2 regions of the Planococcus sp. 11815 genome follow, and region 1 is predicted to be linked to the other one. Evidence: predicted binding sites of a transcription regulator. Region 1 holds the regulator's gene; the other holds the start of a gene.
The links. Region 1 encodes Rex, which represses fermentation and respiration genes when NADH is low (regulators of the CRP and FNR family bind a similar motif). Its sites were predicted from a motif close to TTGTGAAATATTTCACAA; they were not measured.

Region 1 (4,426 bases):
TCATCAAACAAATGGAAAATCTGCAATAACCCAAAAACCGCCACTCCTTTGTTGGAGCGGCGGTTTTTAATCTCTATAAGAGAAAAATAAGAAGATACGATAGTATTGAAGTTGGCATCAGTTAGCTAGGAGGTAACTAAAGTGTTGAGTGCGTGATGAAATGTCCGTTCCACTCTAAAATTAGCGACGGAGCGAAAGGGGCTGACCCCTGTGGGACATAGCGAATGAATAAGTGAAGAGAAGCTGAGCTTATTCATTTGCGACATATCTGCTTGTAGGTATGTCGCAGGGGCTTCTTTGTCACATCGGCTCAACACCCGCCCTATCCCCGGGCAGTTGAAAACGCGACGTCCTGTCGCTTCAACTGCATGACCCGCATCCTGCGGGCCCCAAGCATCCGCCAGGAGCGCAATCTCCTGTCTCCACCCCATTTTCTTTCCAAATAAAAAACCTCCCGCCATCATTTCGGCGGAAGGTCTCCTGTCTGTTCTTCAATTGCCTGCTGCTGTTCTGCCCGCAGGAACTTACGATATCCGATGCGCGCAATGATCACACTGAATTCATAGAGCAAAATCAGCGGCAAAGTGACTAGCATATGCGAGACAATATCCGGCGGCGTAATGAACGCGGCGATTGTCACCAGCGCCAAGTACGCATACTTCCGGTACTTCGTCATCATCATCGGCGTCAAAATGCCGAGACGCGTCAAAAACAGCATCAACACCGGCAGCTGGAAGATAAAGCCGAACGGCAAAGTAATTTGGAACAAAAACTGGAAATACTCATTGATCCCAATCGTCTCCTGGATATCCAGGTTCTCCGAAATATTGAGCATGAACCCGATGACGTACGGGAACAGCACCAAATAGGAAAACGCAATCCCGCCGATAAACAAGGACAAGGAAAATGGGATATACCCAAGCGTCACTTTTCGCTCCCTGTCAGAGAGTCCGGGACTGATGAATGCCCAAAATTGGTACATGATCAATGGCGACGTGATGATCAATGCCAAAATCATCATGACTTGCATATATATCTTAATCGGATCGGTAATCTTGAACGCGTTCAGCGTCAGATTCCGCGCCTCTTCACTGAACTGCAAATAGCGGATCAGCGGCTCGGCGAGGAAGAATCCCGCAATGAGCGCGAACAGAAAGAAAACGACTATCAAGGTCAGCCGTTTTCTGAGTTCACCTATATGTTCAACTACCGTCATTTCATTTTGTTGGTTCATCGGACAAACATCCTATCGTGTTACTTGTGCTCGTCTTTCTTGTCTAGATCGTTTTTCTTCGCTGTTTCGACTTTCTTGTCATCTTCATCGTCATCAGCCAATCCTTTTGTCGCGTTTTTGAATTCGCGCAAGGAAGAACCGAATGCTTTACCTAGTTCCGGCAATTTTTTCGGGCCGAAAATCAGCAAGGCGACAATCCCGATGATGATTAAACTTAGTGGACCTGGAGCCATATCAGACACCTCCTGTAGTATGCTTCTAGTGTACATGAAACACGGCCTTTTGGCTATTTGCAATGGCCGTTCAAATGTGAAGGTTTTATGTTAATCATGCTTGATCTGATAGATCAAAGTCTGCAGTTCGACCGATAAATCAATCGTCTGGACACGGATATGTTCAGGCACGGAAATGCGTACCGGCGTGAAATTGAGTATGCCTTTAATGTCTGTCTGCGCGAGCCGGTCCGTCACTTCCTGGGCCGACCGCGATGGCACTGTCAAAATGACTACTTCGACGCCGTACTGCTTAATCTTCTCTTCAATCAAATCTGGATGGTACGTATCGATGCCGCTGATCTGCTTCCCTTCATGGGGGCTGTTCGTATCAAAGGCGAGGATGATTTTCGTGTTGTGATTGCGGTGGAAATTGTATTTTAAAAATGCGCTGCCGAGGCTGCCGACACCGATCAAGGCGACATTCGTCGCTTCGTCCTGGTCTAGCGTCTTGCGGAAAAAAGCCAAAAGCTCCTGCACATCATAGCCATAGCCTTTTTTGCCAAGTGCGCCAAGATGGGAAAAATCGCGGCGGATGGTCGCCGAATCAATTTTCATCGCTTCGCTCAACTCCTGCGAAGAAATGCGCTTTTGTCCAGCATTGGCAAAATTCTGGAGAAACCGGTAATACAAGGGCAGCCGCTTCGTTGTCGCTTGCGGGATTTTATGGGATTCGTCAAGCATGGGATCGCTTCCTTCTGAACTGTTGTCAAATCGTATCAATCTTACATGACAGGCCTTGATATGTAAAGGCTTGCGTAATTGCGAAGCGCCCGTCCATCAGCTACACTTAAGAAGAATAGAGGTGACCCTAAATGATCGTATTGCAAGTCAATCAAATCCATAAATCATTCGGTGCCGAGGAAATCATCTCAGGCGCCAAACTTGAAGTCCAGCACCGTGACCGGGTCGCACTCGTCGGCCGAAACGGTGCCGGAAAATCCACATTATTAAAAATCATCGCCGGTGAAATGTCTTACGACAGCGGCGATTTGATCATGCCGAAAGATTTAACGATCGGCTATTTGGAACAGCAAACCGACTTGAATTCAGACGCCACGGTATGGCAGGAAATGATGAAGATCTTCGCCCATTTCCGGGACCAGGAAGCGAAGCTGCGTCAACTCGAAGCGGCGATGGCCGATCCTGATGTCTACAACGATGCAGAACGCAACGCCAAGGTCATGCAAGAATATGACCTCCTCCAGACCCATTTCAAAGATGCCGGCGGGTATCAGTTCGAAGCCGATACGCGCGCGGTCTTGCACGGTATGAAGTTCTACGCTGAAGACTATGAAAAGAAAATCACTTCCCTGTCAGGCGGCCAGAAAACCCGCCTCATGCTTGCGAAGCTTCTTCTTGCCAAACCTCAGCTGTTGATTCTCGATGAGCCGACCAACCATTTGGACATCGAAACCTTGAGCTGGCTCGAAAATTATTTGAAGAATTACCCGGGCGCTTTGCTAATCGTCTCGCATGACCGCTATTTCCTCGACCAAGTCGTCACGCTCGTTTACGAAGTATCACGCAAGAAGGTCCGTAAATACACCGGCAACTACAGCCGTTATTTAAGCGAAAAAGCGAAACAATACGAACTCGACCGCAAACATTACGAGAAAGAACAAAGCGAAAAAGCCAAACTCGAAGACTATGTCGCCCGCAACCTGGTCCGTGCTTCGACGACGAAAATGGCGCAAAGCAGGCGCCGTGTGCTCGAGAAGACCGACTGGATGGAAGCTCCAGAAGGCGACGAAAAATCAGCGCGCTTCGGTTTCGACATCCAAAAGCAAAGCGGCAATGACGTGTTGAACGTCCAAGCCTTGTCTGTCGGCTATGGCGACCAGCCGGTGTCGAACAACATCACGTTGAAACTCTACCGCACCGACAGCCTCGCGCTTGTCGGGCCGAACGGTGTCGGTAAATCGACGCTGCTCAAGACCATCATGAAAGAATTGCCGGCACTTGCAGGTGACATCCATTACGGCACCGGCATCCAATTCGGCTATTACGACCAGGAACAGGCAAACTTAAAAGGCAATAAGCTCGTCCTCAACGAATTATGGGACGACTACCCGCATGTAAATGAAAAAGACATCCGGGGCATCCTCGGACGCTTCTTATTCACTGGAGACGATGTCTTGAAGCCAGTGTCGACTTTATCCGGCGGTGAAAAAGCCCGTGTGGCACTCGCCAAGCTCATGATGCAAAAAGCCAATGTCCTGCTGCTCGATGAACCGACCAACCATTTGGATCTCGACAGCAAAGAAGTGTTGGAAAACGCCTTGATCGACTATCCAGGCACACTGTTATTCGTTTCCCATGACCGTTATTTCATGAATCGAATCGCCACAAAAGTGGTAGAACTGTCCCGAGACGGCACCACCGAGTACTTGGGCGATTACGATTATTACGTTGAGAAAAAACTCGAAACTGAAGAACTCGCAGCGCTTGATGCACTCGAAGCTAAAGCGAAACAGCCGGAGATCCAAACGTCTGCATCCACTTCTCAAATCGACAAGGAAGCCAAAAAACTCGAACGCCAGTTAGTAAGGAAAAACACCGAAATCGAACAAGCCATGGAATCTCTGGATGAAGAAATCGCAGCGATTGAAGAGCAATTATGCGAACCGGATATTTTCCAGGACCATGAACGCGTCATGCCGTTGCAATCACGTCTCGAAGAGCTGAAGCACTCACATGAAGAAACCATGGCCGAATGGCTCGAACTGCAAGAACAACTTGAAGAAATGAATTCCTGACCGCATACTGGGTATGCGGTTTTTCTTTTCCCTACATATAGGTCAATACCATTTACCAAAATAAATATTTCCACAGATTTGTACACAATAGAAGAGTTGTAAAATCAACTATCAACAGAGTTACGAACATTATCCACAGGACCCTTTTCTTTTATCCACAT
Region 2 (4,426 bases), 1.3 Mb from region 1:
GCAGGGGTGAAGCTCTAAACCTTTTCGTTTTCTGTTATACTGTTTAGGAAAATGTATGAAAAAGGAGAGATACACTGTGGGAAAAGTATTCGTTTTTGACCATCCGCTGATTCAGCATAAACTGACGTATATCCGTGACAAATCGACTGGAACAAAAGAATTCCGTGAATTGGTTGATGAGATTTCAACTTTAATGGCCTTTGAAATTACGCGTGAGCTTCCGCTTCAGGAAATCGATGTGGAAACGCCGGTGCAAGTTGCCAAATCAAACGTCTTGGCCGGAAAGAAATTAGGCATCGTGCCGATTTTGCGTGCAGGAATTGGAATGGTTGACGGCGTCTTGAAATTGATTCCAGCGGCCAAGGTCGGCCATATCGGCTTGTACCGCGACCCGGAAACTTTACAGCCAGTGGAATATTATTTCAAAATGCCTTCCGATGTCTCTGAACGCGAATTGATCGTCGTTGATCCGATGCTCGCGACAGGCGGCTCCGCGATTGAAGCGGTCAACTCGTTGAAAAAACGCGGCGCGACGAAAATCAAGTTCATGTGCATCATCGCAGCTCCAGAAGGTGTGGAAGCTTTGCAAAAAGCACATCCGGATGTCGACATCTATATCGCAGCACTCGATGAGAAGCTCAACGAGAAAGGCTATATCGTGCCTGGCCTCGGCGATGCCGGAGATCGCTTGTTCGGAACAAAATAAGAAAGCGGGTTGATCAGAAGTGACGAAAAAATGGAAAGTGATGACGATTTTCGGCACACGTCCGGAAGCAATTAAAATGGCGCCTCTTGTGCTGGAACTGCAGAAGCACCCAGAAACGATCGAACCGCTTGTGACTGTGACCGCACAGCATCGCCAAATGCTTGACCAAGTGCTCGAAACATTCGGCATCACCCCCGATTTTGATTTGAACATCATGAAAGACCGCCAAACCTTGAGTGATGTCACGGTGCGGGCTATGCAGGGCCTGGATGATGTGATGAAAGAAGCGAAACCGGATATCGTGCTGGTACATGGAGATACGACAACGACATTCGCTGCAAGTTTAGCTGCTTTGTACAATCAAATCTCAATCGGGCACGTAGAAGCCGGGCTTCGGACCCACAATAAGTACTCTCCTTTCCCGGAAGAGATGAACCGTCAATTGACAGGCGTCATGGCGGACATCCATTTTGCGCCGACCGAGAAGTCTGCACAGAATCTGCGTAATGAGAATAAAAAAGAAGAAACCATCTATATTACGGGCAATACGGCGATCGATGCCTTGCAGACGACGGTACGTGATAATTACCATCACCCGGTGCTCGATAAAATCGGCAGCGACCGCATGATCCTATTGACCGCACATCGCCGTGAAAACCTCGGCGAACCGATGCGCAATATGTTCCGTGCGATCAAGCGCTTGACCGAAGAGCATGAAGATATCCAAGTGGTCTATCCGGTCCACATGAATCCAGCTGTTCGCGAAGTGGCAGACGAAGTGCTTGGGCGCGACCCGCGCATCCACTTGATCGAGCCGCTCGAAGTATTGGATTTCCATAACTTTGCAGCCCAGTCTTATTTCATCCTGACCGATTCAGGCGGGGTGCAGGAAGAAGCGCCGTCTCTCGGCAAGCCAGTTTTGGTGTTGCGCGATACAACGGAACGGCCGGAAGGCATCGATGCCGGCACGTTGAAACTTGCCGGAACGGACGAAGAAACGATCTACCGCCTCGGCAAGGAATTGCTGACGGATGCGGCTGCATATGAAGCGATGTCGCAAGCATCGAATCCATATGGCGACGGAAAAGCATCTCAGCGAATCGTGGAAGCTTTGCACAAGTATTTCGGCGAGTTGTAAGGAGAAGGGGAGTAGAGGGGTCGCAGAGTTTGGTTAGCTAAGCGTTGCGACAGGACGTCGCGTTCTTAGCTTAGCCTCCAATTGGCCATTTCCGCTTTTCTTTGTGTCTAGCTCGAGCGCCTAGCTCCTCGGGTCATAAGCCGTTCCAGCATTGCGGCAAAGAGCGCCGCATTGCTGATCCGTCTTATGCATGTCTGAGGGCCACAGGATGTGGGTCAGCTAAGCGTTGCGACAGGACGTCGCGCACTTAGCTTAGCTTCCGCCATCAGGCGCTCTCGCTTTTCTTGGTGTCTAGCTTCGGCAGCCAGACCCTCGAGGTCACAAGCCACTTTGCTTATGCGGCCAAAGGCGCCGCGTCAGCAAATCGTCTTGTGCTTGTCGGGTCTAAACGGCTGCCTCCGCTTTTCTTGTAACAAATTTGTCAATCATATGTCGGCGGGTTTTTGCTTGTGAAGTTTTTCACTACATGTAATTGACATGATTTTACCCCTATTGTATGCTTACAAAGGGTCTGCATGAGAGGGTTTTCATACATAATGGATGTGCTATTGAAAGCCAGATGCGACTGCTCTTTTTATGGGCGTGAATGTCAAATCATTATGAATTTCGAGGGGTTTATCATGCACCCGAAAAAAAGTCCCTTACAAGCAATGGCGATTTATTCCGTCATTCTCTCACAACTTGTCGGGTCCGTACTAATCGGAGTCTTTACAGGGATGTGGCTTGATGAGCAATTCGGAACCGCCCCGCTCTTTTTGATCATCTGCTTGCTCGTCGGTCTTAGTGCCGGGGTTTGGGCGATGCTTCAGACCGTCCGAAAATTCGAATCAGGAGACATGTAAAAAATGGATGGACTTCAAGAGATCTATAAAAGATTGAAGAGGCTGATGTATTTCATCCTCGCCGTGTTCGTTTTAGGGTGGGGAGTCACTCCTTATCCAGAAGTGTTCGCAGGCCTAATCGTCGGATCTCTGTTCGGCATTTATAATATGTGGATCCTGGTCCGGAGAATGGAAAAATTCGACCGGGCGGTGGAAGAAGGCTCGAAAGTCCGTTCTCTCGGAACGGCATTACGGTTCGCATCAGGTGTAGCCGTTGTGGCGATCGCTATTTTGTTCGCTGAGCATATACACTTGGTCAGTGCGGTAATCGGGTTGATGATCCCTTATGGTCTCCTTTTGGTGGAGCGGATCGTTTATCACATGAAACACCATTAAAGAAAGTGGAAAGAGAGGTGAATTTATCGTGGATCATGGCGCTCCAATGCTCGAGGTGTTCGGAATCTGGTTCAACCTATCGAACGTTATGATGCTGCTTGTAGCCGCTCTTATTGTTTTCCTTATCGCATTCTTCGCTACCCGCAACTTGAAGCTGAAGCCAACAGGCATGCAGAACTTCATGGAATGGGTAATGGACTTTGTTAAAGGAATCATTAAAAGCAATATGGACTGGCGGGATGGCGGACGATTCCATATTCTTGGAATTACGCTGATCATGTTCATCTTCGTTTCGAACATGCTCGGGCTCCCATTTGCTGTTGTCGTCAACGGAGACCTTTGGTGGAAATCACCAACAGCGGATCCAGTCGTGACAATGACATTGGCTGCAACAATCATCATCTTGAGCCATTATTATGGTATTAAGCTGAAAGGCTTGAAAGGCTACAGTTCAGATTTCCTGAAACCGATGCCGTTCTTGTTCCCGCTTAAAATCATTGAGGAATTCGCAAATACGCTGACACTCGGTCTGCGTCTTTACGGTAACATCTACGCTGGTGAGATCTTGCTTACGTTGTTGGCAGGGCTTGCTTCAGCAAGTATCTTCGGATTCGTCGGTGCAATCTTGCCGATGATGGCATGGCAAGGATTCTCGATCTTTATCGGGGCTATCCAAGCGTTCATTTTCGTTATGTTAACGATGGTTTATTTATCGCATAAAGTCAGCGAAGACCATTGAGTATAAACTGCCTTCGGGCAAAACAAAAAAAACAATTATCCTGAGGAGGACATTTTAAAATGGGTTTATTAGCAGCAGCAATTGCAGTAGGATTAGCAGCACTAGGTGCAGGTATCGGTAACGGACTTATCGTTTCAAAAACAGTTGAAGGTATCGCTCGCCAGCCAGAAGCACGCGGCGTTCTTCAAACAACAATGTTCATCGGTGTAGCTTTGGTCGAGGCATTGCCGATCATCGCCGTAGTTATCGCGTTCATCGTAATGAACCGTTAATTTCGAAAAGCGAAAGTGCCTGTTCAGCTCTGACAGGCATAAGGCGAACCAGCGAAGCGGCGTTCTTTGCCGCACAGCTGGGTTGACTTATGTCCCAAAGAGCTAGGCACTGGAGTCTAGACATCGCGTAAAGCGGAACTAGTCAAAGCAATTTATTATTGAAAAGCTAAATGGCGAGAATGCTCCGGCATGTTTTTCGCCATTTATGCTTGTATGATGCATTTTGGATTTCGACAGCACATCTAACGATTTTAAGCAGTATATATAATAGAAGAAAAAGTATTTTAGGCTCTTGAAGGGAGTGAAACAATCGTGTTTTTTGATCACCTCGTACTCGGTGCAACCGGGGAGTTT

Region 2: a site for Rex is predicted at 2,292-2,309, ahead of M1Q06_RS13280 (AtpZ/AtpI family protein). Genes of this name have one in related genera too.

What each region holds. Positions count from the first base shown of each region.
Region 1 covers NZ_CP096991.1:568,382-572,807, reverse strand. The annotation lists gene M1Q06_RS03050 (lysostaphin resistance A-like protein) at 1-29, shown strand, start outside; gene tatC (twin-arginine translocase subunit TatC) at 461-1,234, opposite strand; gene M1Q06_RS03040 (twin-arginine translocase TatA/TatE family subunit) at 1,255-1,467, opposite strand; gene M1Q06_RS03035 (redox-sensing transcriptional repressor Rex) at 1,558-2,190, opposite strand; gene M1Q06_RS03030 (ABC-F family ATP-binding cassette domain-containing protein) at 2,322-4,265, shown strand.
Region 2 covers NZ_CP096991.1:2,637,196-2,641,621, reverse strand. The annotation lists gene upp (uracil phosphoribosyltransferase) at 77-706, shown strand; gene wecB (non-hydrolyzing UDP-N-acetylglucosamine 2-epimerase) at 726-1,844, shown strand; gene M1Q06_RS13280 (AtpZ/AtpI family protein) at 2,465-2,686, shown strand; gene M1Q06_RS13275 (ATP synthase subunit I) at 2,690-3,061, shown strand; gene atpB (F0F1 ATP synthase subunit A) at 3,090-3,800, shown strand; gene atpE (F0F1 ATP synthase subunit C) at 3,860-4,072, shown strand; gene atpF (F0F1 ATP synthase subunit B) at 4,385-4,426, shown strand, end outside.